DNA from 2 places in the Pseudomonas sediminis genome. Region 2 is predicted to be linked to the other one. Evidence: predicted binding sites of a transcription regulator. Region 2 holds the regulator's gene; the other holds the start of a gene.
What was found. Region 2 encodes sigma-54, which starts transcription at its own class of promoters, with help from an activator protein. Its sites were predicted from a motif close to ANTGGCATNNANNTTGCTNT; they were not measured.
Positions count from the first base shown of each region.

Region 1: a site for sigma-54 is predicted at 13,043-13,062, ahead of nirB (nitrite reductase large subunit NirB). Genes of this name have one in related genera too.

Region 1 is NZ_CP154631.1:3,995,933-4,010,357, forward strand. It holds gene ppsA (phosphoenolpyruvate synthase) at 1-730, shown strand, start outside; gene AAEQ75_RS18765 (alpha/beta fold hydrolase) at 884-1,873, shown strand; gene rraA (ribonuclease E activity regulator RraA) at 1,995-2,483, shown strand; gene AAEQ75_RS18775 (zinc transporter ZntB) at 2,488-3,474, shown strand; gene AAEQ75_RS18780 (CrfX protein) at 3,524-3,775, shown strand; gene AAEQ75_RS18785 (mechanosensitive ion channel family protein) at 3,777-4,601, shown strand; gene sigX (RNA polymerase sigma factor SigX) at 4,684-5,274, shown strand; gene AAEQ75_RS18795 (OmpA family protein) at 5,383-6,363, shown strand; gene cobA (uroporphyrinogen-III C-methyltransferase) at 6,478-7,221, opposite strand; gene AAEQ75_RS18805 (molybdopterin-dependent oxidoreductase) at 7,303-10,020, opposite strand; gene nirD (nitrite reductase small subunit NirD) at 10,082-10,408, opposite strand; gene nirB (nitrite reductase large subunit NirB) at 10,405-12,861, opposite strand; gene AAEQ75_RS18820 (thioesterase family protein) at 13,453-13,899, opposite strand; gene AAEQ75_RS18825 (polysaccharide lyase family 7 protein) at 13,937-14,425, opposite strand, start outside.
Region 2 is NZ_CP154631.1:2,721,758-2,736,182, reverse strand. It holds gene AAEQ75_RS12895 (KpsF/GutQ family sugar-phosphate isomerase) at 1-896, shown strand, start outside; gene AAEQ75_RS12890 (KdsC family phosphatase) at 896-1,417, shown strand; gene lptC (LPS export ABC transporter periplasmic protein LptC) at 1,426-1,992, shown strand; gene lptA (lipopolysaccharide transport periplasmic protein LptA) at 1,979-2,518, shown strand; gene lptB (LPS export ABC transporter ATP-binding protein) at 2,518-3,243, shown strand; gene AAEQ75_RS12870 (RNA polymerase factor sigma-54) at 3,380-4,873, shown strand; gene hpf (ribosome hibernation-promoting factor, HPF/YfiA family) at 4,967-5,275, shown strand; gene ptsN (PTS IIA-like nitrogen regulatory protein PtsN) at 5,288-5,752, shown strand; gene rapZ (RNase adapter RapZ) at 5,755-6,612, shown strand; gene AAEQ75_RS12850 (HPr family phosphocarrier protein) at 6,627-6,899, shown strand; gene pmbA (metalloprotease PmbA) at 6,957-8,303, opposite strand; gene yjgA (ribosome biogenesis factor YjgA) at 8,433-8,951, shown strand; gene tldD (metalloprotease TldD) at 8,964-10,406, opposite strand; gene AAEQ75_RS12830 (carbon-nitrogen hydrolase family protein) at 10,409-11,257, opposite strand; gene AAEQ75_RS12825 (YhdP family protein) at 11,307-14,425, opposite strand, start outside.

The DNA.
Region 1 (14,425 bases), 1.3 Mb from region 2:
GGTCGACTTCTACGTCGAGAAGCTGGTCGAGGGCATCAGCACCCTGGCCGCTGCCTTCTGGCCGAAGAAAGTCATTGTGCGCCTGTCGGACTTCAAGTCCAACGAATACGCCAACCTGATCGGCGGCAAGCTGTACGAGCCGGAAGAAGAAAACCCGATGCTGGGTTTCCGCGGTGCTTCGCGCTACATCAGCGAATCCTTCCGCGACTGCTTCGAGCTGGAATGCCGTGCGCTGAAGAAGGTGCGGGGCGAGATGGGCCTGACCAACGTCGAGATCATGGTGCCCTTCGTGCGTACCCTGGGCGAGGCGTCGCAAGTGGTCGAGCTGCTGGCCAGCAATGGCCTGGCGCGCGGTCAGGATGGCCTGAAGGTCATCATGATGTGCGAGCTGCCGTCCAACGCGCTGCTGGCCGAGGAGTTCCTGGAGTTCTTCGACGGCTTCTCCATCGGTTCCAACGACCTGACCCAGCTGACCCTGGGCCTGGATCGTGACTCCGGCATCGTCGCCCATCTGTTCGATGAGCGTAACCCGGCCGTGAAGAAGCTGCTCGCCAATGCCATCGCCGCCTGCAACAAGGCCGGCAAATACATCGGCATCTGCGGCCAGGGCCCGTCGGACCACCCGGATCTGGCCAAGTGGCTGATGGAGCAGGGCATCGAGAGCGTGTCGCTGAACCCGGATTCGGTGCTCGATACCTGGTTCTTCCTGGCCGAAGCGCAGCCCGCCTGATACCCGTCGCTGAACCGGAAAAGGGCGGGTCGAACCCGCCCTTTTTGCTGATCAGTCCCCCTAGCCGTCGCCAGCGATTCGCACGTCGCTCCGGCGGTTTTTTATGGGTTTCGTTCGTCTTTATGGCGCAGCGCCATTGCGGTTGTCCGATTCATGCAAAGCAGTAGTGAGCTTTTCCCCGTTGCCCTGATCAGTGCCGAACTGCGCGGTGATCTCAGCGAAGACGTCTATCTTCTCAAACCCAACAACAGTCCGGACTCCAGCGTCGAACTGGCCTTGACTCGATTGGGTCTGGCCGGTGCCGAAGATGCGCGCGGTGTGCCTGTGGTGTTGCTGCATGGCAGTTTTTCCAACCGAAGGTTCTGGTATTCGCCCAAGGGTATCGGCCTGGGCGCCTACCTGGCGCGCGCCGGCTTCGATATCTGGATAGCGGAGATGCGTGGCCATGGTCTGTCGCCGCGCAACCAAGGCTATCGCGACAACAATGTCGCGCAGTACGTGCGCTACGACCTGCCAGCCATCGCGGATTTCATCTTCGAGCAGACAGGGCAGGCTGCGCACTGGGTCGGTCACTCCCTGGGTGGGGTAATTCTGGCAGCTGCCCTGGGGGGCGGTTATCTCGAGCAGTCGCGTGCTCGTTCGGCCGCGCTGTTCGGCAGTCAGATCAGCCGCACCTACTGGCCCTTGAAGATTCCGCCAGTGGAGTGGGGCGCTCGTTTACTGCTGCTGGCCTTACCCTATCTTTCAGGGCGCCGCCTGAAGCGCGGGCCAGAAGACGAGCCGATCGGTCTGGCGCTGGAAACCCTGAGCTGGCTCAAGCTGTTCGGGCGTTTCGGCGACGGCGAGCAGGACTGGTGGGCAGGTCTCGCGCGGATGCGCGTACCGCTTCTGGGCGTGGCGGCTGTAGCCGATCCTCAGGACCCTGCCTGGGCCTGTCACAAGCTGGTGGAACAATGCAGCGCTGCGCCGAGGCAATTTCTGCTGCTGGGCAAGGACAAAGGCTTCAGCAGCGACTTCGGGCATATCGAGATGCTGGTGAGCAAGGAGGCGCAGCGCGAAGTCTGGCCGCTGGTCGAGCAGTGGCTGCAGCATCTGCAACTGCCAGGGGAATCTGCCGAGCAGGTCTTTGTCGCAGGTGTCTGAGCTGTCGTAACGTTTCTTCGGCGGGTGCTTACCGGTAATATGTGACGCCTCGTGCGTCGATGGTCATTTCCGGGGCTGTCGCTTGCTTGCCGTTCATCCATTTGTCGAAAGGAGTTCCGTCATGCATTACATCACCCCTGATCTGTGCGATGCCTACCCTGATCTGGTTCAGGTCGTCGAGCCGATATTCGCCAACTACGGCGGTCGCGACTCCTTCGGAGGGCAGATCGTCACCATCAAGTGCCATGAGGACAACTCGCTGGTGAAGGAGCAGGTCGATCTGCCCGGTCAGGGCAAGGTGCTGGTGGTCGATGGTGGTGGCTCCCTGCGTCGTGCACTGCTGGGCGACATGCTGGCCGAAAAGGCCGCCAAAAATGGCTGGGAAGGCATCGTCGTATACGGCTGCATCCGTGACGTCGACGTGATCGCGCAGACCGATCTGGGTGTCCAGGCGCTGGCCAGCCATCCGATGAAGACCGACAAGCGTGGCATCGGTGATCTGAATGTGCCGGTCACCTTTGGCGGCGTCACTTTCAAGCCGGGCGAGTACCTGTATGCCGACAACAACGGTGTCATCGTCTCCCCGCAAGCTCTGAAAATGCCGGAATAAGCTGATGCAGGATCAGGAATCGGCGCTGTTGCATGCCTTCGTCCTCGATGGTCGCGGCGGTGCGCGTAGCATCAGCCGCGATCAGCTGGACAGCTTGCAGCTGGGCGAGCATGAAAGCCTTTGGCTGCACTGGGATCGCAGCCAGGAGCAGGCACGACGCTGGCTATTCGAAAGCAGTGGGCTGGATGAGTTTGCCTGCGGCCTGCTGCTGGAAGAAAACACTCGGCCGCGTCTGTTGCCTTTGCCAAACAACGAGCTGCTGATCTTCCTGCGTGGGGTCAATCGCAATCCCGGCGCCGAGCCGGAGGACATGGTCTCGGTGCGCATTTTCGCCGATGCCCGGCGGGTGATTTCCCTGCGTCTGCGACCGCTGCTCGCGACCGACGCACTGATCGCCGATCTGCTGGCCGGCAAGGGCCCGAAAACCTCCTCCGAACTGCTTCTGGAGTTGGCTCGGCACCTGACCAGTCGCGTCGATGACCTGATCCTGGAGCTGAGTGAGCAGCTCGACGAAGAGGAAGATCGCCTCGATGACAACGAGCGCTATCTGCCCAATCACAGCCTGATGCTGCAGGTTCGTCGGCGCGCGGCCGGCCTGCGGCGCTTTCTTGCGCCGCAGCGCGACCTTTATGCCCAGCTGGCGCGCAACCGAGAGCCCTGGTTCGTCGATGATGACGATGACTACTGGAACGAGCTGAACAACCGCCTGACGCGCTATCTGGAGGAGCTCGAGCTGATCCGCGAGCGTGTCGGCCTGGTGCTTGAAGCCGAGGGGCGTCGTCTTGGCGAACGGATGAATCGCATCATGTATCGCTTCACGGTGATCACCGGCATGTTCCTGCCGTTGACCTTCCTCACCGGCCTGCTGGGCATCAACGTTGGCGGAATTCCGGGCGCCGAAAACCCCATTGGCTTCTTCATCGCCTGCGGCCTCATGGGGCTTCTGGCGCTGGTGCAACTGCTGCTTTTTCGCCGTTGGCGTTGGTTGTGATGTGTGACTCATCCGCTGGCTACTGCGTCTAGCCGTGACATCCCGTGAGGTGCGCATGCACGATCCATTCGAAGAGTCTCTACGCGATTTGCTCAAGTCCTCGCCGTCCAGTCATGACGACGATGCTTGCCTGCACCGGGTTCTCAAGACCGCCAACCGCCAGGTCGGTGCTGGTGATCTGTTCAGCCTGATGGGCCACTGGGCGCAGGCCCTGATGATCGCCCTGAACAACGGTTCGGCGCATGTCGCGCCGGTATCGCGCCGTACCCAATCCTCTGCTTCTGCTGATAAGGCCGACTGAAATGGAACTCGATCCCTGGACCCAAAGCCTGATCTCCGCGATGACCGCACTGTGGACCAAGGTTGCCGGATTCATTCCCAACCTGTTCGTCGCGCTGGTGCTGGTGCTGCTCGGCTTCGTCGTCGCCAAGTTGCTCGACACGCTGCTGTCCAAGCTGCTCGGCAAGGTTGGCCTGGACCGCCTGATGATGGGCACCGGGCTGACCAAGCTGCTGGCTCGCGTGGGTATTCACGCGTCGGTTTCGACGCTGATCGGCAAGATCGTCTACTGGTTCGTTCTGCTGATCTTCCTGGTCTCGGCCGCTGAATCGCTCGGCCTGCAGCGCGTGTCTGCAACCCTCGACGTGCTGGCGCTGTATCTGCCCAAGGTCTTCGGCGCAGCGCTGGTGCTGCTGGCTGGCGTGCTGCTCGCGCAACTGGTCAGCAGCCTGGTACGCGGCGCCGCTGAAGGTGTGGGGCTCGAATACGCCAACGGTCTGGGGCGCGTGGCGCAGGGGCTGGTGATCATCATCAGCATCTCGGTTGCCATCGGCCAACTGGAGGTCAAAACCGACCTGCTCAACAACGTCATCGCCATCGTGCTGATCTCCGTCGGTCTGGCGGTCGCCCTGGCCCTGGGGCTGGGCAGCCGCGATATCGCCAGCCAGATCCTGGCAGGCATCTATGTGCGCGAGTTGTACCAGGTCGGGCAACAAGTGCAGGTTGGTGAGGTCGAAGGCCAGATCGAAGAGATCGGTACAGTGAAAACCACCCTGTTGACCGATGCCGGCGAGCTGGTATCGGTAGCCAATCGAGTGATGCTCGAGCAACGCGTGAACAGTCGCTGACGCCAATCTGTTATTTTATGCAGCTGCCCGACAGGCGTGACCTGCCGGGCACTTTTCGTCCTGACCGTCGGCCCGACTCGTTTTGAACAAAGCTCAAGCCCTGCCCACGCGCTACGACCCCCGCGAGCTCACCGATGAAGAGCTGGTGGCGCGCGCCCACGACGAGCTGTTTCACATCACTCGTGCTTATGAAGAGTTGATGAGACGCTACCAGCGAACATTATTTAACGTTTGTGCGCGTTATCTGGGGAACGAAAGGGATGCTGACGATGTCTGTCAGGAGGTGATGCTCAAGGTTCTTTATGGCCTCAAGAACTTTGAGGGTAAGTCCAAGTTCAAGACCTGGCTCTATAGCATCACCTACAACGAATGCATTACTCAGTATCGAAAAGAGCGGCGCAAGCGTCGATTGATTGACGCCTTGAGTTTGGATCCGCTCGAAGAAGCTTCCGACGAGAAGACACCTAAAGTCGAGGAGCGAGGCGGTCTTGATCGCTGGTTGGTTCACGTCAACCCGATCGACCGCGAAATTCTGGTGCTACGTTTTGTCGCAGAGCTCGAGTTTCAAGAGATTGCCGACATCATGCACATGGGCTTGAGCGCAACGAAGATGCGTTACAAGCGCGCATTGGATCGGTTGCGGGATAAATTTTCGGAAACTTCCGAAACTTAGTTCAGCTTCCCGACCACTAAGGGAGTGGCGAAACCTGATAAAATCGCCGCCAAGTTGCCGACTGAAATTAACGGTGACTTATTAACCACCAAGATGGGGATTTAACGGATGAAAGTAAAAAACACCTTGGGCGTAGTCATTGGCTCTCTCGTTGCCGCAACCTCCTTCGGCGCGCTGGCGCAAGGCCAAGGCGCCGTCGAGGTGGAGGGCTTCGTCAATCGCTACTTCACCGACGTTCAGCGTGATTACGCGCACAACGAAGGCAACCTGTTCGGTGGCAGCATCGGCTACTACCTGACTGACGACGTCGAACTGGCGCTGTCCTACGGCGAATACCACGACCTGCGTGGCGAAGGTTCGCAAGGCAGCAAAAACATCAAGGGCAACCTGACCGACCTGAAGGCTATCTACCACTTCGGTCAGCCGGGTGTTGGTCTGCGTCCGTACGTCTCTGCCGGTTTCGGCCATCAGAGCATCGGTGATGCCAACAGCGGTGGTCGCAACCACTCCACCCTGGCTATCGCTGGCGCTGGTGCCAAGTACTACTTCACCGAAATGTTCTACGCCCGTGCTGGCGTTGACGCTCTGTACAACATCGACCAGGGCGACACCGAGTGGCAAGCTGGCGTGGGTGTTGGTCTGAACTTCGGTGGTGGCAGCAAGCCTGCTCCGGCTCCGGTCGTAGCTGCTGCACCTGAGCCGATGCCAGAGCCTGCTCCTGAGCCGGTAATGGAAGCTGTTCGCGTTGAGCTGGACGTCAAGTTCGACTTCGACAAAGACCGCGTCAAAGAAGAAAGCTATGGCGACATCAAGAACCTGGCTGACTTCATGAACCAGTACCCGCAGACCACCACCACTGTTGAAGGTCACACCGACTCCGTTGGTAGCGACGCTTACAACCAGAAACTGTCCGAGCGTCGTGCAAACGCCGTTCGTGAAGTACTGGTTAACCAGTACGGTGTTGACGGTAGCCGCGTGAGCACTGCCGGTTATGGTGAAACCCGTCCGGTTGCTGACAACGCCACCGACGCTGGTCGCGCTATCAACCGTCGCGTTGAAGCTGAAGTAGAAGCCCAAGTTAAGCAGTAATGCTTCTGGTGCTTTAAGAAAAACCCGGCCTCGGCCGGGTTTTTTCTTTTCTGGAATAAAAAGCCCGCCGAGGGGGCGACGGGCAAACAACGGCCTCGCTGGTGCGTGAAGCATTCACGCATGCAGGAGCAGGGGCATGCTGAACTGGGTGCTGGCGCGGGCGACTTCGCCGATCACCAGAATGGCCGGGCTTTTCAGAGCGAAGGCCATCGCGTCGTCCTGCATCGTTGCGAGGTGGCTGCGGCATTCGCGTTGCTCGGGCAGCGAGGCGTTCTCGATCATCGCTACCGGCATCTCATTGCTCATGCCGCCAGCGAGCAGGCCGTCACGAATGTCCGCCAACTTGGCCACGCCCATATAGACCACCAATGTCGTGCCGCTTTTGGCCAGGGCTGTCCAGTTCAATGAACTGTCATCCTGAGTATGGGCAGTGACCAAGGTGACGCCGCGAGCCACACCGCGCAAGGTTAAAGGAATACCGCAGTTGGTGGCGCCAGCCAGCCCAGCGGTAATGCCGTTGACCATTTCCACGTCGATTCCATGTTCGCCGAGCCAGTCGGCTTCCTCGCTGCCGCGACCAAAGATGCACGGATCGCCGCCTTTCAGGCGCACCACGCATTTGCCCTGGCGTGCGTAGCGCAGCATCAAACGATGGATGAAGGCCTGCGGGGTGGAGCGACAGCCGCCGCGCTTGCCTACCGAGACGATACGCGCGCTGGGGCAATGTTCGAGCACGGCCGGGTTGACCAGATCGTCGATCATCACGATCTCGGCCTGCTTCAGCGCCTTGACCGCCTTGAGCGTCAGCAACTCGGGATCACCAGGGCCAGCGCCTACCAGCCAGACTTTTGCATTCATCTTTACCACCTCTCGTTGGGTGTCGCGGGGCCGCCTAGGTCGTGCGCACCGAATTTTTTGCAGCGGTGCGCGCACCGCACCCTACGCGTGTCTCGCCACTGACTGCTGGGCCAGCAGGCGTTTGATTTCGGGTACACAGGAGCCACAACTGGTGCCGCATTTGAGCGTCTGCTTTAACCCATCCAGGTCCAGGCCGCGTTCGATGCCGACACGCACCGTGCCTTCGCTGACGTTCAGGCAGTTGCACAGGATCTTGCCGCCCAGCGTGGTGCTGGAATTGCCTGGCGGCGCGGAGACTGGCGCAAGCAGCCAGCGACGCAGGTCGGCATTGGCCTGACCTTCCAGCCACAGGCTTCTGAGCCATTCGCTGGCGGCGGTTTCACCGGCCAGACGAATGCTGACGATACGGCCATCCTCGATACGCACACGTTTGCCTACCGCACGGCGCGGGTCGTCGTAGGCCAGCACCGGTCCTTCATTCAGGCGCAGCAGCCGGTCGATCTGCGCTAACAGCTCGGGCGGCGGCGACACTGCGCTGGCGGCGCGGATCAGCAGAGCGGGGCGCTCGCGACCGGTGGGGGTGAGGCTGGCGTAGGCGAACGCTTCGAACAGCGGACGCAGCGCCTCGAAGCGGCTCTGTACGTCACCCTCGACCAGGGCGAACAGCTGCCAGGGCAGTTCCACCTTGTCCACCTCGACACCGGCATGCTTGAGCTCCGGCTGTTTGGACAGTGGATCGAAGGCCGGCTGGGTCAAGACATTGGTGCCCAGGCCTTTGAGGAAGCGGTCGCCCCAGTGCATCGGCAGCCAGGCCTGACCGGGACGCACCGACTCGTCGGCCTGCACCGGCAGGATCAGGCTGCCACGGCGGCTGCGCAGTTGGATCAGGTCGCCGTCCTGCAGGCGCCGACGCCGCAGTTCATCCGGGTGCAGGCCGAGCACGGCAGATTCGACATGGCCGAACAGGCGTGCGGCGGTGCTGGTACGGCTCATACCGTGCCACTGATCGCGCAGGCGGCCGGTGTTGAGGGTGAGCGAATAGCGCGCCTCGCGCTTTTCCTTCGGCGCGCGGTACGGGTCGGCATGGAACTGAGCGCGCCCGCTGACGGTGGGAAAATTCCCGTCGGAATAGAGGCGTTGGGTGCCCTGGTACGCGCCGACCGGGAACGGCCACTGCTGAGGACCTTGATCATCCAACAGCGCGTAGCTCAGCCCCGAGAGGTCGAGGTCGCGCTTGGCGGTCAGGTGTTTGTATTCCTCGAACAGCGCCTCGCTGCTGGAGAAGTCGAACAGGCTTGGCAGGCTGGGGCGGAGCAAAATTTCCAGGCGACGAGCAAAGTCGCAGGTGATCGACCAATCGGGCCGCGCCTCTGCGGGCGCTGGCACGGCGCGGCGCACATGGCTGACGCGGCGCTCGGAGTTGGTCACCGTGCCTTCCTTCTCGCCCCAGCTGGCGGCCGGCAGCAGCAGGTCGGCGTAGCGGCAGGTCTCGGTGGTGAAGAAGGCTTCCTGCACCACGACGAAGGGGCAGGCGGCCAGGGCCTCGTGCACTTTGCTCTGGTTCGGCAGCGACTGCGCCGGGTTGGTGCAGGCGATCCACAGCGCCTTGATGCGGCCGTCGTGCACCGCATCGAACAACTCGATGGCGGACAGGCCGGGCGTCTCCGGCAGTGCATCGACGCCCCAGTAGGCGGCGACTTCGGCACGGTGTTCGGCGTTGCCGGCCTCGCGGTGGCCCGGCAGCAGGTTGCTCAGGCTGCCGGTCTCGCGGCCGCCCATGGCATTGGGCTGGCCGGTCAGCGAGAAGGGGCCGGCGCCGGGCTTGCCGATCTGCCCGGTGGCCAGGTGCAGGTTGATCAGTGCGCTGTTCTTGGCGCTGCCGGCGCTGGACTGGTTCAGCCCCATGCACCACAGCGAGAGGAAGGAGGGCGCTCGGCCGATCAGCTCGGCGCAGCGCTGCAGATCGTCCAGACTGATGCCGCAAAGGTCGGCGGTGACTGCCGGGCTGTAGTCGCGCACCAGCTTCTTCAGTGCTTCGAAGCCTTCTGTGTGGGCGTCGATATAGGCGCGGTTGATCCAGCCCTCCCACAGCAGGATATGCAGGATGCCGTGAAACAGCGCCACATCGGTGCCGGGCAGAATCGCCAGATGCAGGTCGGCCAGCTCGCAAGTGTCGGTGCGCCGCGGGTCAATGACGATCACCTTCATCTCTGGGCGGCGCGCCTTGGCTTCTTCCAGACGGCGGAACAGCACCGGGTGGGCGTAGGCCATGTTGGAGCCGGCGATCAGCAGGCAGTCGCTCTGCTCGATGTCTTCATAGCTGCAGGGCGGGGCGTCGGCGCCGAGGCTGCGCTTGTAGCCGACCACCGCCGAGCTCATGCACAGGCGCGAATTGCTGTCGATATTGTTGGTTCCCACCAATGCTCTGGCCAGCTTGTTGAAGGCGTAGTAGTCCTCGGTCAGCAGCTGGCCGGAGATATAGAAGGCGACGCTGTCCGGGCCGTGCTCGCGGATGGTCTCGGCGAACACCGCCGCGGCATGGTCCAGGGCGCTGTTCCAGTCCGTGCGGGTACGGGCCAGGCCCTTGCCCAGACGCAGTTCGGGATGGAGGGCGCGGGCATCGAGGTCGCCGGTCAGGTGCAGGGTCGAACCCTTGCTGCACAGTTTGCCGAAGTTGGCCGGGTGGCTGGGATCGCCGGCGACGCCGAGGATCTGCTCGCCGTCGTGCTCGATCAGCACGCCGCAGCCCACGCCGCAGTAGCAGCAGGTGGAGGCGGTGACTTGAGTGGGGCTGGCCATGTTCGGAGCTCCTAGGGGGCAATACGTCTGGCGGCAGGCCGTGAGCCTACCGCCGGACGGCTCAGGCGCACTTCGCGGCGGTGTTTAGGGCCAACAGCACGCGGCCATTCTCGACCCGGGCGTGGTGCCGATGAGCGCAGCCCACGTCCGGCGCCACGGCATCGCCGGACTCCAGCTCGATCTGCCAGTTGTGCAGCGGGCAGGCCACGCGCTTGCCGTAGATCAAGCCTTGGGATAGCGGGCCGCCCTTGTGCGGGCAGCGGTCGTCGAGAGCGAAGACCTCGTCGCCTGCGGTACGGAAGATGGCGATGTCACCCTTGGGGCCGCTGACGATGCGCGAGCCGAGCAGGTTGATCTCGTCCAGGGCGCAGATATCCAGCCAGTTCATACGGTGGCCTCCTCGATTTGCACCACCTTGATGGTGTCGAACTCTTTCTTCAGTTGCGGCGTCTCGATGCGCTCCTTCCACGGGTCCTGCTCGAACGACAGGGCATAGTGCAGGCGAGCGGCCAGGGCCTTGCGATTGGCTTCGTCTTCCAGCACCGCCTTCTTGATGTGCTCCATGCCGACACGCTGCATGTAGTGCACGGTGCGCTCTAGGTAGAAGGCTTCTTCGCGGTAGAGCTGGAGGAAGGCGGCGTTGTATTCGCGCACTTCCTCGGCGGTCTTCACCTTGACGAAGAACTCGGCGACCTCGGTCTTGATCCCGCCGTTGCCGCCGATGTACAGCTCGAAGCCCGAGTCCACACCGATGATGCCGACATCCTTGATGCCGGCTTCGGCGCAGTTGCGCGGGCAGCCGGAAACCGCCAGCTTGACCTTGTGCGGCGACCACATATTGAACAGGTCGTGTTCCAGGTCGATACCGAGCTGGGTCGAGTTCTGCGTACCGAAGCGGCAGAACTCGCTGCCCACGCAGGTCTTCACGGTACGGATGGATTTGCCGTAGGCGTGACCGGAGGGCATATCCAGCTCTTTCCACACTGCCGGCAGGTCTTCCTTCTTGATACCCAGCAGATCGATGCGCTGGCCGCCGGTGACCTTGACCATGGGCACCTTGTACTTGTCGGCCACATCGGCGATGCGGCGCAGCTCAGACGGATTGGTCACGCCGCCCCACATGCGCGGCACCACGGAGTAGGTGCCGTCTTTCTGGATATTGGCGTGGGCACGCTCGTTGATCAGGCGCGACTGCGGGTCGTCCTTGGCCTCGCCCGGCCAGGTGGAAATCAGGTAGTAGTTGAGCGCCGGGCGGCAGGTGGCGCAGCCGTTGGGCGTACTCCAGTTGAGAAACGTCATGGTCTGCGCCATGGAGGTCAGGTGTTGCTCGCGAATCGCCTTGCGGATCTGCCCGTGGTTCAGGTCGGAGCAGCCGCAGATGGCCTTCTCGCTCTTGGGCTTGACGTCAGCGGCGCCGCCGACGGTGCTGATCAGTATCTGCTCCACCAGGCCGGCGCAGGAGCCGCAGGAGCTGGCTGCCTTGGTGTGCTTCTTCACCTCGTCGACCGAGAACAGCCCGTTCGCCTGGATCGCCTTGACGATGGTGCCCTTGCACACGCCGTTGCAGCCGCAGATTTCCATGCTGTCAGGCATGTTGGCGGTCTTGTCGGCGCCCTGATGGCCGACGTCGCCGATGGCACCTTCGCCAAACATCAGGTGGTCGCGAATCTCGCTGACGTTGTGGTTCTCGCGGATCTGGCGGAAGTACCAGCCACCGTCGGCGGTGTCGCCGTACAGGCAGGCGCCGACCAGCACGTCATCCTTGATCACCAGCTTCTTGTATACGCCGCCGATGGGGTCAGAGAGGGTGATGGTCTCGGTGCCTTCTCCTCCCATGAATTCGCCAGCGGAGAACAGATCAATGCCGGTGACCTTGAGCTTGGTCGAGGTCACCGAACCCTGGTAGCGCGAGTAGCCGAGCTGGGCCAGGTGGTTGGCGCAGACCTTGGCCTGCTCGAACAGCGGCGCCACCAGGCCGTAAGCGATGCCGCGGTGGCTGGCACATTCGCCGATGGCGTAGATGCGCGGGTCATAGGTCTGCAGGGTGTCGTTGACCAGGATACCGCGGTTGCAGGCGATGCCGGCGCTCTCGGCCAGCTCGCTGTTGGGGCGGATGCCGGCAGCCATCACCACCAGGTCGGCTGGGATCACCTCACCATCCTTGAACTTCACTGCACAGACGCGGCCTTCGCCGTTGTCCAGCAGCTCGGCGGTGTGCTTGGGCAGGAGAAACTTCAGACCACGGTCTTCCAGGGACTTTTGCAGCAGCTCGCCGGCGGTGCGATCAAGCTGACGCTCCAGCAGCCAGTCGCCGATATGCACCACGGTGACGTCCATGCCGCGCAGCTTGAGGCCGTTGGCAGCTTCCAGGCCGAGCAGGCCGCCGCCGATGACCACCGCGTGCTTGTGAGTCTTGGCGGTGTCCATCATGGTCTGGGTGTCAGCGATGTCGCGGTAGCCGATCACACCGTCCAGGTCCTTACCCGGAATCGGCAGGATGAAAGGGTTGGAACCGGTGGCGATTAGCAGACGGTCATATTCGGCCTCGCTGCCGTCGTCGGCGATCACCCGGCGCGCCTTGCGGTCAATCTTGACCACCTTGCGCCCGAGCAGCAGCTTGATGCCGTTATCCGCGTACCAGTTGAGATCGTTGAGCACGATCTCCTCGAAGGTCTGCTCGCCGGCCAGCACCGGTGAGAGCAGGATGCGGTTGTAGTTGGGGTGCGGCTCGGCGCCGAACACGGTGATGTCGTAAAGATCGGGAGCGAGCTTGAGCAGCTCTTCGAGGGTGCGCACACCCGCCATGCCGTTGCCGATCATCACCAGCTTGAGTTTTTGCATGCCGGCCATCTCCTGAGTCATGGATCACGGAAAAAGGTGGCTGCCAAAAATGGCAGGCCAGAAAAACAAAAAAGGCGTCCCGCTAGTCACCTAGCGAGGACGCCTTTGTCCTATCCCGTTCTATCGGGAAGCGCGCTGCTCGTCGTTGAGCCGCGCGCTTTAATCAAGTTGTACGGCTAGCAATGCAGCGCTTGTGCCAATTTGCCAAAACCGCAGATTCAGCGGGTTTCAGGGCGCGACATCACCGTACAGCGCTGCTGCGGGTGCACCTTTTCAAGGCCATGAGCGCCGATTTGGTGCGGCGCTGGCCAATCAGCGGCTGAGTTCGACCTTGCCTGCCGTATGCTCGGCCTGCATCGGCGCCTGCGTTGTGCTGGGCAAGTGGGTCGTGGTGGCGTGAGTGGGAAGGGGAAGAGTGAGGAGTGGCCAGGCGGAGAGGCTGGCGATCAGAGCAGCGCGTTGAGCGCGTTGGCGCATAGCTGGCATTGCGGTTCCTCCCAAGGTAGCTCTGCACCGGGGCTGCGCAGGGCTTTTATCGTTATGCACTAAGGCGTAGCAGATGGATTAGCAACTGTCACGCCAACAGGTCGGTTATCCGACCACACGATTGACCTTGGGGAATTTGGCGCTGAAAGTCTTTGGCATCGGCACCACCTTCGACTGCAGATAATCGAAGAACACGAAGCCGGACTTGGCCATCGCCACGAGAGTGCCATCAGCCGGACGGGTGATGCGGAAGGTGATGTCGCCACCGTACTTGTTGAAATCCATCACGCCGACTTCGAACAGCAATTGGTCGCGTGCATGAGCTTCTGCGCGGTAGGTGGTGGCCAGGTCGGTGACGATGATGCCGGTGCCTTTGCCGTCGGTTTCGCGAATGCCGAACTCGAAGAGGAAGCGCGCACGCGCCTCGGAAATCATCGAGATCATCGAGTCATTGCCCAAGTGGTTGGCGCCGTTGATGTCGGTGACGCGCACGGTCAGGTGGGTGCTGTAGCAGTACTGGTCTTCGGGGAAATCGAGGGTCAGGCGTGCCATGGTCGAGCCTTGGTCGAGGAGAGCGGCGATTGTAACCTCAGCGATGCAGGCTGTTGAGGTGGTAGAACGTGACCCGACCACCTTCGCTATCCGGGCCGTAATTGTCCTGGATGTAGGCGCCGGCCTTGAAGTACAGGTACTGCTTGCTCCAACTGCTGCTCAACTGGCGGTAGAGCGAGCCGTCGTCGCCATCTGCGCTGGCCACGCTGATGCCGATGCGTCCGCTGGGTGTGACGCGCAGGTCGTAGCCGAAGCGCTCGCCAAGCTGGATGTTCTCGGCCAGCAGAATGTTCTGCACCTCGCTGTCGCCTGGGAGGGCGCGCAGCAGTGCTTCCACCCGGCCAACACCTCGCCGATAGTGATATTGCAGCTTGAGCAAAGGGTCGTTCTGGCTGCCTGGCGCGTCAGTGCTGTGGATCTGACCGATCACCACCTTGTTGCGGCTGGGCACCTGGTCGACCTGCAGCACGGCACTTAGATAGCTGTCCGAACTGGCATGCAGCCAGTTATCGAGTGTGCCGTCGTG
Region 2 (14,425 bases):
CCCGTATCAATGCCGACTTCATCAAGGCCTGCGAGCTGATTCTCAGCTGCAAGGGCCGCGTGGTCGTGGTTGGCATGGGCAAGTCCGGGCATATCGGCAACAAGATCGCTGCAACTCTGGCCAGCACCGGTACCACGTCGTTCTTTGTCCACCCGGCAGAAGCCAGCCATGGCGACATGGGCATGATCACCAAGGACGACATCGTTCTGGCACTGTCGAACTCTGGCTCGACCGCCGAGATCGTTACCCTGCTGCCACTGATCAAGCGCCTCGGTATCCGCCTGATCAGCATGACCGGTAACCCTGAGTCGCCGCTGGCCAAGGCCGCCGAGGTCAATCTGGATGCACGCGTCTCGCAGGAAGCCTGCCCGCTGAACCTGGCACCCACTTCCTCGACCACTGCCAGCCTGGTACTGGGCGACGCCCTGGCTATCGCCCTGCTCGAAGCGCGCGGCTTCACCGCCGAAGACTTCGCCTTCTCCCATCCGGGCGGCGCCCTTGGCAGGCGCCTGCTGCTCAAGGTAGAGAACGTGATGCACAGCGGCGAGAGCCTGCCTCAAGTCACACGCGGCACCAGCCTGCGTGACGCCCTGCTGGAAATGACCCAGAAGGGCCTGGGTATGACCACGGTCCTGGAGGCTGATGGCCACCTGGCCGGGATCTTCACCGATGGCGACCTGCGCCGCGCACTGGACAAGGGCATCGATGTACGCGATGCCCGGATCGACGACGTGATGACGCCGCATGGCAAGACCATTCGCGCCGAGATGCTCGCCGCCGAAGCCCTGAAGATCATGGAAGACAACAAGATCAGCGCCCTGGTGGTAGTCGATAGTGATGATCGCCCGATCGGCGCGTTCAACCTCGGCGATCTACTGCGCGCGGGGGTGATGTGATGAACAAACTACTGCAACGCGCACGCGCCGTGAAACTGGCGATCTTCGACGTCGATGGCGTATTGACCGACGGCCGCCTGTACTTTCTCGAAGACGGCAGCGAGTTCAAGACCTTCAACACACTCGACGGCCACGGCATCAAGATGCTGATCAACTCGGGCGTGCGCACGGCCATCATCAGCGGCCGCAAGACACCTGTGGTGGAGCGCCGCGCCAACAACCTGGGTATCCAGCACCTGTTCCAAGGTCGTGAAGACAAACTCGTGGTACTCGACGGCCTGCTCGCCGAACTCGGCCTAAGCTATGAACAGGTCGCCTATCTCGGTGACGACCTGCCGGACCTTCCGGTGATTCGTCGTGTCGGATTGGGCATGGCCGTGGCCAGCGCCGACAGCTTCGTCCGCCAGCATGCCCACGGCGTAACCCAGGCGCGTGGCGGTGATGGTGCGGCGCGGGAATTCTGCGAACTGATCATGCGTGCCCAAGGCACACTGGATGCGGCCCAAGCCGCCTACCTGTAGAGAACAGCATGCCGCGTAAAATCCTCAATACCCTGATCTTTGCTCTGATTGCAGTCGTCGTGGCCGCACTCGGTTACTGGAACCTTGCCCCGGACAGCGCGCGCCTGACCCAGCAGGCCAGCGATGACAACGTAGTCGACTTCTATGCGGTAGGCGCGCGTACCGTGCAGTTCCAGGATGACGGCAAACTGCACTACCGCATGACCGCGGACAAGCTCGAACACATCAAAAGCACCGACATTACCCTGGTCGATACCCCCAAGCTGAAGCTATATCGCGGCACCGAGTTGCCCTGGGAAGTCACCAGCCAGCGTGCCGAAGTCTCGCCCGGCGGCGTCGAGGTAGAACTGATCGACGACGTGCGCATCGCCCGCACCGACGCCAAGAACCGTCCAACCATCATCACCAGCAGCCGCATGACCGTTATTCCTGACAAGGAATATGCGCAGACCGAGCAAGCCGTTAGAATCGTCGCGGCCAACGGGGTAACCACGGCACAAGGAATGAAAGCGTACTTGAATGACGGCAGGATGCTCCTGCAGTCCAACGTAAGAGGCCAGCATGAGGTTCGTTAATACCCTCCCCCTGATTCTCAGCCTCGGCGCCGCATTGGGAAGCGCGGCTGCCTGGGCACTGCCATCGGATCGCGATCAACCGATTCGCATCCAGGCCGACAGCGCAGAACTGGATGATCGACAAGGTGTAGCCGTCTACCGCGGCGATGTGATCATCACTCAGGGCACCCTGAAGATCACGGGCGACACTGTTACCATCACCCAGACCGCCAGTGGCGACATCGACGTCTTCACATCGGTCGGCAATCTGGCCTACTACGAGCAGAAGCCGGCTGTGGACAAGGACATCGTCAAGGCCTACGGCAAGACCATCCAGTACTTCGCCAGCAATGAGCGCATCGTACTGATCGACCAGGCCAAGGTGATTCAGGAAGGCAATACCTTCGAAGGCGAGAAGATCGTCTACGACACCCGCCGCCAGATCGTCAACGCCGGCCGCGCAACAGGCGGCAACGTCAGCACGCCGCGCCCGCGTATCGACATGGTCATCCAACCGAAGAACAAACCCGCGGATCAGCAGCAGTAATGGCCATTCTCAAAGCCCAACACCTGGCGAAAAGTTACAAGAGCCGCCAGGTCGTGCGTGACGTCAGCCTAAGCATCGAAAGCGGTCAGATCGTTGGCCTGCTCGGCCCCAATGGTGCCGGCAAGACCACCTGTTTCTACATGATCGTCGGCCTGGTACGCGCCGACCAAGGCCGCGTGCTGATCGACGACCTCGACGTCAGCCATCAGCCTATGCACGGCCGCGCCCGCGCGGGCATCGGCTACCTGCCGCAGGAAGCGTCGATCTTCCGCAAGCTGTCGGTGGCCGACAACATCATGGCCATCCTGGAAACGCGCAAGGACCTGGACCGCACCGGCCGCCAGGCGGAGCTGGAAAACCTGCTGCAGGAGTTCCATATTCACCATATCGCCGACAGCCTCGGCATGAGCCTGTCCGGCGGTGAGCGACGCCGCGTAGAGATTGCCAGAGCCCTGGCGACCAACCCCAAGTTCATTCTGCTCGACGAACCTTTTGCCGGTGTCGACCCGATCTCGGTTGGCGACATCAAACAGATCATCCATCACCTCAAGACCAAGGGCATCGGCATTCTGATCACCGATCACAACGTGCGCGAAACCCTGGATATCTGCGAAACCGCCTACATCGTCAACGATGGACAACTAATCGCTGAAGGTGACGCCGAGACCATCCTTGCCAACCAGACGGTGAAAGAGGTTTACCTGGGGCACGAGTTCCGCCTGTAGGCCTGCGGATATTTCACGACAGAAATATGGCAACCCCTAGGCAAAATCGACAACATCAGGCATATAATTTGCTTCCTGGCGGCGCTTCGGCGCCCTGATGTGGAAGGCGTAACTCGCCAGTAAATTAAGGTCTGCAATGAAACCATCGCTAGTCCTCAAGATGGGCCAGCAGCTGACGATGACCCCGCAGCTGCAACAGGCTATCCGCCTCCTCCAACTGTCCACCCTGGACCTGCAACAGGAAATTCAGGAGGCGCTGGAGTCCAATCCCATGCTCGAGCGCCAGGAAGAAGGCGACGACTTCGACAACAGCGATCCAATGGCTGATGGCGCCGAGAGCGCCACCCCGACCCCGAGCAAGGAAGAGAGCTACCAGGAAACCACCCCCACGGTGGATAACCTGGAAGAAGGCGACTGGGGCGAGCGTATTCCCAATGAGCTGCCAGTCGACACAGCCTGGGAAGACATCTACCAAACCAGCGCCAGCAGCCTGCCCAGCAACGATGATGACGAGTGGGACTTCACCACCCGCACGTCCAGCGGCGAGAGCCTGCACAGCCACCTGCTCTGGCAACTGAACCTGGCGCCCATGTCGGACAAGGATCGCCTGATCGCGGCCACCCTGATCGACTGCATCAACAACGACGGCTATCTCGAGGAAACCCTCGAGGAAGTGACCGAATCCTTCGACCCCGAGCTGGATATCGAACTGGACGAAGTGGAAGTGGTGCTGCACCGCATCCAGCAGTTCGAACCCGCGGGTATCGGCGCCCGTGATCTGCGCGAGTGTCTGCTACTGCAACTGCGTCAGCTGCCCGCCAACACCCCCTGGCTGAACGAAACCCAGCGCGTGGTCGGTGATTACCTGGAACTGCTCGGCAGCCGCGATTACGCCCAACTGATGCGGCGCACCAAACTCAAGGAAGACGAACTGCGCCAGGTCATCGACCTGATCCAGCGTCTGAATCCGCGTCCAGGTTCGCAGATCGAATCCAGCGAGCCAGAATACGTCGTGCCCGATGTAATCGTGCGCAAGCACAATGAGCGTTGGCTGGTGGAGCTGAACCAGGAGGCGATGCCGCGTCTGCGCGTCAACCCGCAGTATGCCGGCTTCGTCAAACGCGCCGACTCCAGTGCCGATAACACTTTCATGCGCAACCAGTTGCAAGAGGCCCGCTGGTTCATCAAGAGCCTGCAAAGCCGTAACGAAACGCTGATGAAGGTAGCCACCCAGATCGTCGAGCACCAGCGTGGCTTCCTCGACTACGGTGATGAAGCGATGAAGCCTCTGGTATTGCACGACATCGCCGAGGCAGTAGGCATGCACGAGTCGACCATTTCACGTGTTACCACGCAGAAATTCATGCACACCCCGCGTGGTATTTACGAGCTGAAATATTTCTTCTCCAGCCACGTCAGCACCTCCGAAGGCGGCGAATGCTCGTCCACCGCGATCCGCGCGATCATCAAAAAACTGGTCGCAGCAGAAAACGCGAAAAAGCCGTTGAGTGACAGCAAGATCGCTGGTTTACTGGAGGCACAAGGCATCCAAGTCGCCCGCAGGACGGTTGCCAAATACCGTGAATCCCTCGGTATAGCGCCCTCCAGCGAACGCAAGCGACTGATGTAGGCCAAGGAGGCGACCTGCCTCCAAGCCAACGTGTTCCGGTGGCGGATTCTCATGGATTCCGTCTCTTACACAAGGCAACAAGGAGATAGCGGTATGCAAGTCAACATCAGTGGACATCAGCTGGATGTGACCGACGCCCTGCGTGACTATATCGGCGAGAAACTGGGCCGACTGGAACGCCACTTCGACAAGATCACCAACGTACAGGTGACCATGGAGGTCGAAAAACTCAAGCAGAAGATCGAAGCCACCCTGCACATCGCCGGCGGCGAAGTCGTCGCCAACGCCGAACATCAGGACATGTACGCTGCCATCGACCTGTTGGCCGATAAACTCGACCGTCAACTCATCAAGCACAAGGAAAAGCAGCTCGAACGCCTGCAAGGTGCCACAGCCCGCTGACATTCCCTATCCATGATCCGACTTGAAAATATCCTGACCCCCGGCCGTTCCCTGGTGAACGTGCCGGGCGGCAGCAAAAAACGCGTGCTCGAACAGATCGCCAACCTGGTTGCACGCGACCTGCCCGACCTGGATGCCCAGGACATCTTCGAAAGCCTCATCGCCCGCGAGAAGCTTGGCTCTACCGGCTTCGGCAACGGCATTGCCATTCCCCACTGCCGCCTGGCTGGCTGCAGTGCCCCGATCAGTGCAGTCCTGCACCTGGAGACGGCAGTCGACTTCGACGCCATCGACGGCGTGCCGGTCGATCTGCTGTTCGTACTTCTGGTGCCGGAAGCGGCAACCGATGCGCACCTCGAACTGTTGCGCCAGATCGCCAGCATGCTCGATCGCCAGGAAGTACGTGAACGTCTGCGCCAGGCCAACAGCGGCGAAGATCTCTTTCAGGTCGTCGTGGACATTCAGAACGGTCAATAATCATGCGCCTGATCATCGTCAGCGGTCGCTCGGGCTCGGGCAAGAGCACCGCCCTCGATGTACTTGAGGACAACGGTTTCTATTGCATCGACAACTTGCCGGCCGGTCTGCTACCGGACCTCGCCGAGCGCTTCCTGCCGCACAGCGACATGCTGCTGCCGCAAGTGGCCGTTTCCATCGATGCACGTAACCTGCTGAGTCAGCTCAAGCGTTTCCCGGAGCTGCTCGAAGAAGTGCGCAAACGTAATATCCGCTGCGATGTGCTTTACCTCGACGCCGAGGACGAGACGCTGCTCAAGCGTTTTTCGGAAACCCGCAGGCGCCATCCGCTGACCAACGATAACCGCTCGCTGGCCGAAGCCATTGCGTACGAAAGTCTGCTGCTGGCGCCGATCACTGATCGTGCCGATCTGAAGATCGACACGACTCGACTGAACCTTTATCAGTTGCGCGACACGCTCAAACTGCGCCTGCTGGGCCAGACGCAAACGGGCACCGCCTTTCTCGTCGAGTCCTTCGGCTTCAAGCGTGGCATGCCGGTCGACGCCGATCTGGTGTTCGATGCACGCTGCCTGCCCAATCCTTACTGGAAGCCTGAACTGCGCGACTACTCCGGCCTGGATCAACCTGTGATCGACTACCTGGCTGCGCAGCCGGAGGTCGAGGAAATGTATCAGGATATCCTCGCCTATCTGGAAAAATGGCTACCGCGCTTCGCCGCCAGCAACCGCGCCTACGTCACAATCGCCATCGGTTGCACCGGTGGTCACCACCGCTCTGTGTATCTGGCCAATCGCCTGAGCCAGGCGCTCAAAGATTCGCTGAAGAATGTCCAGGTGCGTCACCGCGACCTCAGCTAAGGAGCCATGCCGCGATGCCCGCACGTGAAATCACCATCATCAACAAGCTTGGTCTACATGCCCGCGCCGCTGCGAAGTTCGTCGGCGTGGCGAGCACTTACCCCTGCCAGGTGCGCATCGGTCGCAGCACCGAAAGTCTGGTGGACGGTAAGAGCATCATGGCAGTCATGATGCTGGCGGCCGGCAAGGGCTCCAACGTGCACCTGCTGACCGAGGGCGAGCAGGACGAAGAAGCGATGGCCGCCCTGGTAGGCCTGATAGAGAACTACTTCGACGAAGGCGAGTAACCCCTCCTGACAAAAACGACAAGGCCACCCGCAGGTGGCCTTGTCGTTTCTGCCAACTCAACTGCCGGCGACAGTCATTTTCTCGATCAGCACCGAGCCAGTGCAGATATTGCCGCGACGCTCAAGGTCACGACCGACTGCAACGACCTGACGGAACATGTCGCGCAGATTACCGGCGATGGTTACTTCCTGAACCGGGAACTGGATTTCGCCATTCTCGACCCAGAAGCCTGCCGCACCCCGCGAGTAATCGCCCGTCACCAGATTCAGCCCCTGGCCCATCAGCTCGGTAACCAGTAAGCCACGATCCATGCGGCGAATCAGCGCCTGCTGATCCTCATCGCCATGGGTGACGAACAGGTTGTGTACGCCACCGGAGTTGGCGGTACTCGGCAAACCCAGCTTGCGCCCGGAATAGGTGCCGAGCACGTAGGACACCAGCTCGCCCTTTTCCACGAACGGTTTGGCGTAGGTGGCCAGGCCGTCACCATCGAAGGTGGCACTGCCCAGTGCGCGCGGCAGATGCGGGCGCTCGTCGAGGCTCAGCCACTCGGGGAACAAGCGCTGGCCGAGGGCACCTTCGAGGAAGGAGGACTGGCGATACAGGTTGCCACCCGAGATTGCCGCCAATAGGTGGCTGAACAGACAACCAGCCAGCTCGGCGGCGAAAAGCACCGGTACTTCGCAAGTCGGTACCGGGCGCGCACCAAGACGGCTGACCGCGCGCTCGGCGGCGCGCTGGCCGATGCCTTTGGCATCGGCCAGCAGTTCACCCTGACGATTGACGTCGTACCAGTAGTCGCGCTGCATCTGCCCATCGCCCTCGGCGATCATCACGCAGCTGAGGCTATGACGGGTGCTGGCGTAACCGCCGACGAAACCGTGGCTGTTGCCATACACACGACAGCCCTGGTGGGTATTGAGGCTGGTACCGTCAGCATTCTTGATTCGTTTGTCTGCCGCAAAAGCCGCGGCCTCACAGGTCAGTGCCTGCTCCACCGCCTGCTCTGGAGTGATCGACCAGGGATGATAGAGATCCAGCTCGGGCAGCTCGCGCGCCATCAGCGCGGCATCGGCCAGGCCGGAGCACTCGTCCTCGCTGGTATGTTTGGCAATCGCCAGGGCCGCTGCCACAGTCTCACGAATGGCCTCGATACCGGTGGCCGAGGTGCTGGCCGAGCCCTTGCGCTGGCCTACGTACAGGGTGATGCCAAAACCCTGGTCGCGATTGAACTCGACGGTCTCCACCTCGCCCTGACGCACCGTGGTAGAAAGCCCTTGACCAGCCGAAACCGCCACCTCGCAGGCACTCGCGCCCTGGCGCCTGGCTTCGGCGAGAATGGCCTCGACCTGCTCTTGCAGCACTGGCAAGGCCTGCGGCCCGATACGTTCTACTTCACTCATAACCACTCCCGATTCTCTTGGCGCAGGCACTCTTTATGCGAAACCCAAGGCCTGCTCTCGACTCCCCGCCCACGGGCCGGCAGTCACGGTTACTGCTATCATGGCGGCGTTTCCCTCTGGACCCACCCCATGTCTGATTCCTACGACGACTTCTCCCTGGAGAAGAGCAAATCCCAGGTCAAACGCGAACTGCATGCCCTGCAGGACCTTGGCGAGCGACTGACCACGCTCAAGGCGGATCTGCTGGCCAAGATGCCGCTGACCGATGCCTTACGCCGCGCGCTCGCCGAAGCGCCGAAACATACCGCCAATGCCGCGCGCAAACGCCACATCCAGTTCATCGGCAAGCTGATGCGTGAACAGGATGTCGACGCAATCGTTGCCATGCTCGACCAGGTGGACAGCTCCACCCGCGAGTACAACGAGCGTTTCCACGCTCTCGAACGCTGGCGCGACCGCCTGATCGCCGAGGGCGACAGCGCGCTGGAGAGCTTCGTCGAGCTCTATCCGGACGCTGACGTCCAGCACCTGCGCGGCCTGGTTCGTCACGCGCAGCACGAAGCCGCGCGCAACAAGCCGCCGGCTGCGGCGCGCAAGGTGTTCAAGTACATCCGCGAGCTCGATGAAACCCACCGCGGCTTGCGTTGAGCCTGCATCGCATCAGGCACCGGTGCCGCCTACGGTGATCGCGTCGATCTTCAGCGTCGGCTGCCCGACGCCCACCGGCACCGACTGACCATCCTTGCCGCAAGTACCGACGCCGCTGTCCAGCGCCAGATCATTGCCGACCATGGACACGCGGCTCATCGCCTCCGGACCATTGCCAATCAGAGTGGCGCCCTTGACCGGCGCGGTGATCTTGCCGTCCTCGATCAGGTAGGCCTCGCTGGTGGAGAACACGAACTTGCCGCTGGTGATATCGACCTGGCCGCCACCCAGATTGGCGCAGTAGATACCCTTCTTCACCGAACGGATGATCTCCTCCGGGTCGCTCTCACCGGCCAGCATGTAGGTGTTGGTCATGCGTGGCATCGGCAGGTGCGCGTATGACTCGCGACGACCGTTGCCGGTGGCGGCCACGCCCATCAGGCGCGCGTTGAGCTTGTCCTGCATGTAACCCTTGAGCACGCCGTTCTCGATCAACGTGGTGCATTGGGTTGGCGTGCCTTCGTCATCGACGCTAAGTGAACCGCGACGCCCAGCCAGGGTGCCGTCGTCGACGATGGTGCACAGGCTGGAGGCGACCTTTTGGCCGACCTGGCCGCTGTAGGCCGAGCTGCCTTTACGGTTGAAGTCGCCTTCCAGACCATGACCGACCGCTTCATGCAACAGGACGCCGGACCAGCCCGCGCCCATCACCACCGGCATGCTGCCGGCAGGCGCAGCGATAGCCTCCAGGTTGACCAGCGCCTGGCGCAGCGCCTCGCGGGCGTAACCCATGGCGCGATCCTCATCGAGGAAATAGCGGTAGTCGGTGCGTCCGCCACCTCCATGCCCGCCGCGCTCGCGACGACCGTTCTGCTCGACGATGACGCTGACGTTGAAACGCACCAACGGGCGGATATCGGCGCTTAGGCTGCCGTCATGTGCCGCCACCAGAATACGATCCCAGACTCCAGCCAGGCTCACGGTCACCTGTTTGATACGCGGATCCAGAGCACGCGTGGCGCGGTCGATGCGTTGCAGCAGTTCGACCTTCTCGGCCCGGCCCATGACGTCCAACGGGTTGCCCTCGGCATACAACTGGGTCACTTGCGGGCTGACGAAAGCCTGCACGCGGCCCTGCTGGCCGGCGCGCGAGATCGAACGTGCGGCCTGGGCGGCTTGCGTCAGCGCATCGAGGCTGATGGCATTGCTGTAGGCGAAGCCGGTTTTCTCACCGGACTGGGCACGCACCCCAACCCCCTGATCGAGGTTGAAACTGCCTTCCTTGACGATGCCATCCTCCAGCCCCCAGGTTTCCGAGACCTGGCTTTGAAAGTACAGATCGGCGGCATCGATGCCAGGCCCTGCGACGTCGCCCAGCACGCTGCTGAGGCTGTTGAAAGTCAGGTTCCCAGGCGCCAGCAGGTGCTCGCTGACGGATTGCAACATCGTATTCATGATCACTCCACAACGATCGGACGCGGTGCGCCCGATAAAAAGAAACGGCGGTGCTGCTGCACCGGCATGCGTTGGCGAATGCTCGCCTGTTCGGCGGCATCGCGCGAAGCCAGCAATGCGGCTTCGCCTTGATCCTGCTCGGCCAGAACGCTGCCCCAAGGGTCGATGATTGCCGAATGACCGAAGGTCAGGCGCAGCCCCGGATGTTCACCGCCCTGCCCGGCGGCCAGCACATAGCACTGGGTTTCGATGGCGCGGGCGCGCGTCAGCACCTGCCAGTGCGCCGCGCCAGTCACTGCCGTGAACGCGGCGGGTACGCTGATCAGCTCCGCGCCGGCTTCCCGCAGCGCCCCGAACAGTTCAGGAAAGCGCAAGTCGTAACACACGCTCAACCCCAAGCGCCCCACCGGCGTATCAGCAACCACCACACGCTGGCCGTGGGAAAAATCATCGGACTCACGATAACGGCCACGGTTGTCGGCGACGTCGACATCGAACAGGTGCAGTTTGTCGTAGCGAGCCGCGCGTTCGCCCTGGTCGTCGATCAGCAGCGAGCATGCACGCGGCTTGCCCTCGGCATCGTCATCCGGCGGCAACGGCAAAGTGCCGGCCACTATCCATAAACTGAGGTCACGCGCGGCCCGTTTCAACCAGGGCAGGATCGGCCCCTCGCCCACTGCCTCGGCACGGCCGATGGCGGCCAGGTCTCGACGCCCCATGGCCGCGAAGTTCTCGGGCAGCACGGCTAGGCGCGCACCACCCTGCGCGGCGCGCTCCAGCATACGGCGAGCCAGACGCAGATTGGTTTGCACGTCGTCCTGACTGACCATCTGGATTACAGCGAGATTCATGGCAGTACTCATCGGTTCCCGGTGTAACAGCGTACGCCAAGACACCACGTCATTGCGGTTTTTCGAAGGGCTTGTCGAAGCTGATCTCCGGGTCCTGCATCGGGCCCTTGACGTCGTACTGCACACTGGCAAAGCGAGCGACCTTGTCGCCGAGCAATTTGTCCACCACGAACAGCGCCCCGCCAATCGCTGGAGCGCCGACGATCAACGCCGCCAGCGGCAAGTTGTTGGTCACCGGCAGGGTCACCAGCAGCTTGGCATTGATACGTTCTTCACGCATGTCCAGGTTACCGTCGAGCTCCAGATTGCTCGACGGCCCGGTCAGGGTGATCGGCTCATGGGTGACGAACAGGCCATTGGTCGCCTGCAGGTTACCCTTGACCCGGTCGTAACTCAGGCCCTTGCCCAGCAGGTCGGAAAAGTCCAAGCGCAGGCGGCGGCCGATGGAGTTGAAGTTGAGCAGGCCGAACACCCTTAGCGCCTGAGCCGAGCCCTGCACTTCGACGAACTGCCCCTTGCGCAGCGAGGGGTCGAGGTTGCCAGAGAAACGCTTGAGCGAGAACCAGGCCGGCGAACCAGGCCAGTTACCGTCGGCATCCACCCGGAAGTTTTCACTGGTGACGCTGGGGGCAAAATCCCAGGCCTTGAGAATATCGCTGAGATCCTTGCCCTGCAGACGCCCCTTGTACCAGCTCTGCGTGTTGCCTGGCGTGCCTCGCCAACCGGCGCTACCGCCGATTTTCAGCCCCTGCAGGTCAAGGTCGAGCTCATCGAAACGCACGCCCTGCGCTTCCGGGCGTACCTTGAGCGACCAGGCGCCCAGCACCTTGTCACCGCGCTGCACGCGTTGGATGGCGATATCCAGCGCCGGAATCTGTCGAGGGTCGATATCGGCCATAGGATCAGGCGCATCGCTGGCCTTGGTCGCCTCAGGATCTGGCGCCGGCAACCGCACGTGCTGCAGATCGATACGTATAGGCACACCCTCGGCATCGGCCAACAGCACACGTCCGGCCGCCAGCTCGCTGTCGAGTTGCAAGGCCCAGCCCTGGCCTTCTCGCGCCAGACCAAGGGTCAGCTGTTCGACCTCTTGGCCAAAGCCGCGGAAACGCCCGATATCCAGTCGCGCACTGCGAAACAGGCGCTGGCTGTCGGCATCCACCTTGACCGGATGATTGCTGCCGAGCTGCTTCCAGGCGTCCAGGTCCAGCTCGTCCAGACCCCCACGCACTCGCAGCCCCTGGCCGGGCGGCAGACCGGCCGCGCCACCGCCAAGCACCAGCTCACCGCGGCCGTCTGCCAGCGCCCCCGGAGGTGCGGCCAGACTCAGACTGGCAAGCTCGCCATAGTTCGCCCAGTAACGGCGCTCACGCCCGGAGAGGGTCATGCGCCAATCGGTATCCCGCTCCTGCTGCGCCGTCTTACCGAAAGGCGCGGGCAGGTCGACCACCACACCGCGCAGGTTGGAGTCGACACGCAGCTTGCTGTCATCGCCATCCAGGGTAAGGCGCAGGCGATAAGGCAGCAGTCCGCTGACTGGCAGCTTCTGCGGCCCACCCAGCCACTGGCTGAGGGTATCGACCTGGACCCGTCCACGCAGATCGAAAACCGTACGCGCCTGCCCACTTGCGCCCTCGGCGCTGATCTTGCCGCGCACCTGACGCCCGAAGACCTCGGCGCGAACATCCGGCGCGCTCAGCCCGGCAGCGCTGTCGAAGCGAAACGCGCCTTGAACCTTGCTCAGTTGCAGATCGGGATTGGCCAATTTGAGGCTTGCGCCCTCAGTGGCGAAGTCCACCACCACACCAGGCGGCTGCCCTTTCTGCAGCGGAATATCCAGCTGCAGACGGCCAGCCAGAGGCCCCTCACCTTGCCAACCGGCAAAGATTTCTGCGGTCCCCAGAGGCGCTTCCTGCAATAGTTTGATGGCGTCAGTCAGGCTACTCTGCACCTTGCCGTCGAGCTGCAGACGTGGTGGTTTGCCGTCGTGCAACAGCGGAATATTGGCCACGACATCGCTGACCTGGCTTTCCTGCAAGCGCCCGCTCTGTAGGCGCACGCGCACTGCATCATCTTCGATCAGCACCTCACCCACGCCCTCGCGCAACGCAGGCCAACCGGGCTGGAAGGCCAGCTCGGCATCCCTGACCTTGAAGAACAGACTGAGGCTGCGCGCGCCCAACGGTGCGCCCTTGTTCAACGAGCCCTGATACTGGAAGTAGCCTTCTTCGACGTGCCCCGCACGGATGGCCGTCTTCAGCCAATGATCGAGCTCGGCGCTCATGCCGGGCGCGCGGCTCGGCAGGTACTTCTCAGTGTAGGACGCATCGCCGTCGCGCATACCGACGCGCAGGTCCATGTAGTCTTCGGCCTCAGGATCGCTCAACAGGCGGATCAGCATGTCACCGGCGACCTGCCCCTCCTCGCCATCAACACGCATGTAGGGGCTGTACAAGGTCAGGCCGGTTTCACTCCAGTCCCAACTCAACCGGGCCTGAGCATGGCGGTAGCGCCAGGGCTTGGGAAACAGCTGATCGAGGTGCAGGGCGAAATTTTCGCTGTTCAGGCGCAGCTCGCCCTGGAACATATTGCCCGAGGCACTGCCAGTGACGTTCTCGGCGGCCGGCGCGCCGTGATAGGCCTGAATGCCCACCTTGTCCAGATTGGCGGCGAATTGCAGGCGTTCGGCGCCTTCATGCCGGGGGTAGTAATCGAGCAGCAGGTTGTTGATCGCACCAACCGGCGCCAGCTCGCCCAAGACATCGCGGGCTTTATCGGGCATCGGCACCAGCGCCTGCACCAGCGGCGCCCAGGCCGCAAGATCAAGACGATCAGCCGTCAGCGCCCAGCGCTCGTCAGGCTCGCCCCCATCCTTTTGCTTCAGGTTCAGGTGCAATTCGCCGATGCGCTGCTCACCATGGGTCAGGGCCAGGGAGTCGATCTGCGCCCGCACGCCCTGCTTGTCTTGAGTGAAAAAGGCGTTGAAGGCAAGGTCCTTGAGCGTCACCGCTTCATGCTTGGCCTGGCCGCCGACCAACTCGGGGGCATGCAGGCGTAAGGCACCTTTGTCCAGGGTCAGGCCATGGCCCTCCAGCCACAGCTCTCCACCAGCCTGCAGACGCTGTAACTGCCAGTCACCGAGCAGCGATTTCGGCAGCCAGGCAGCCC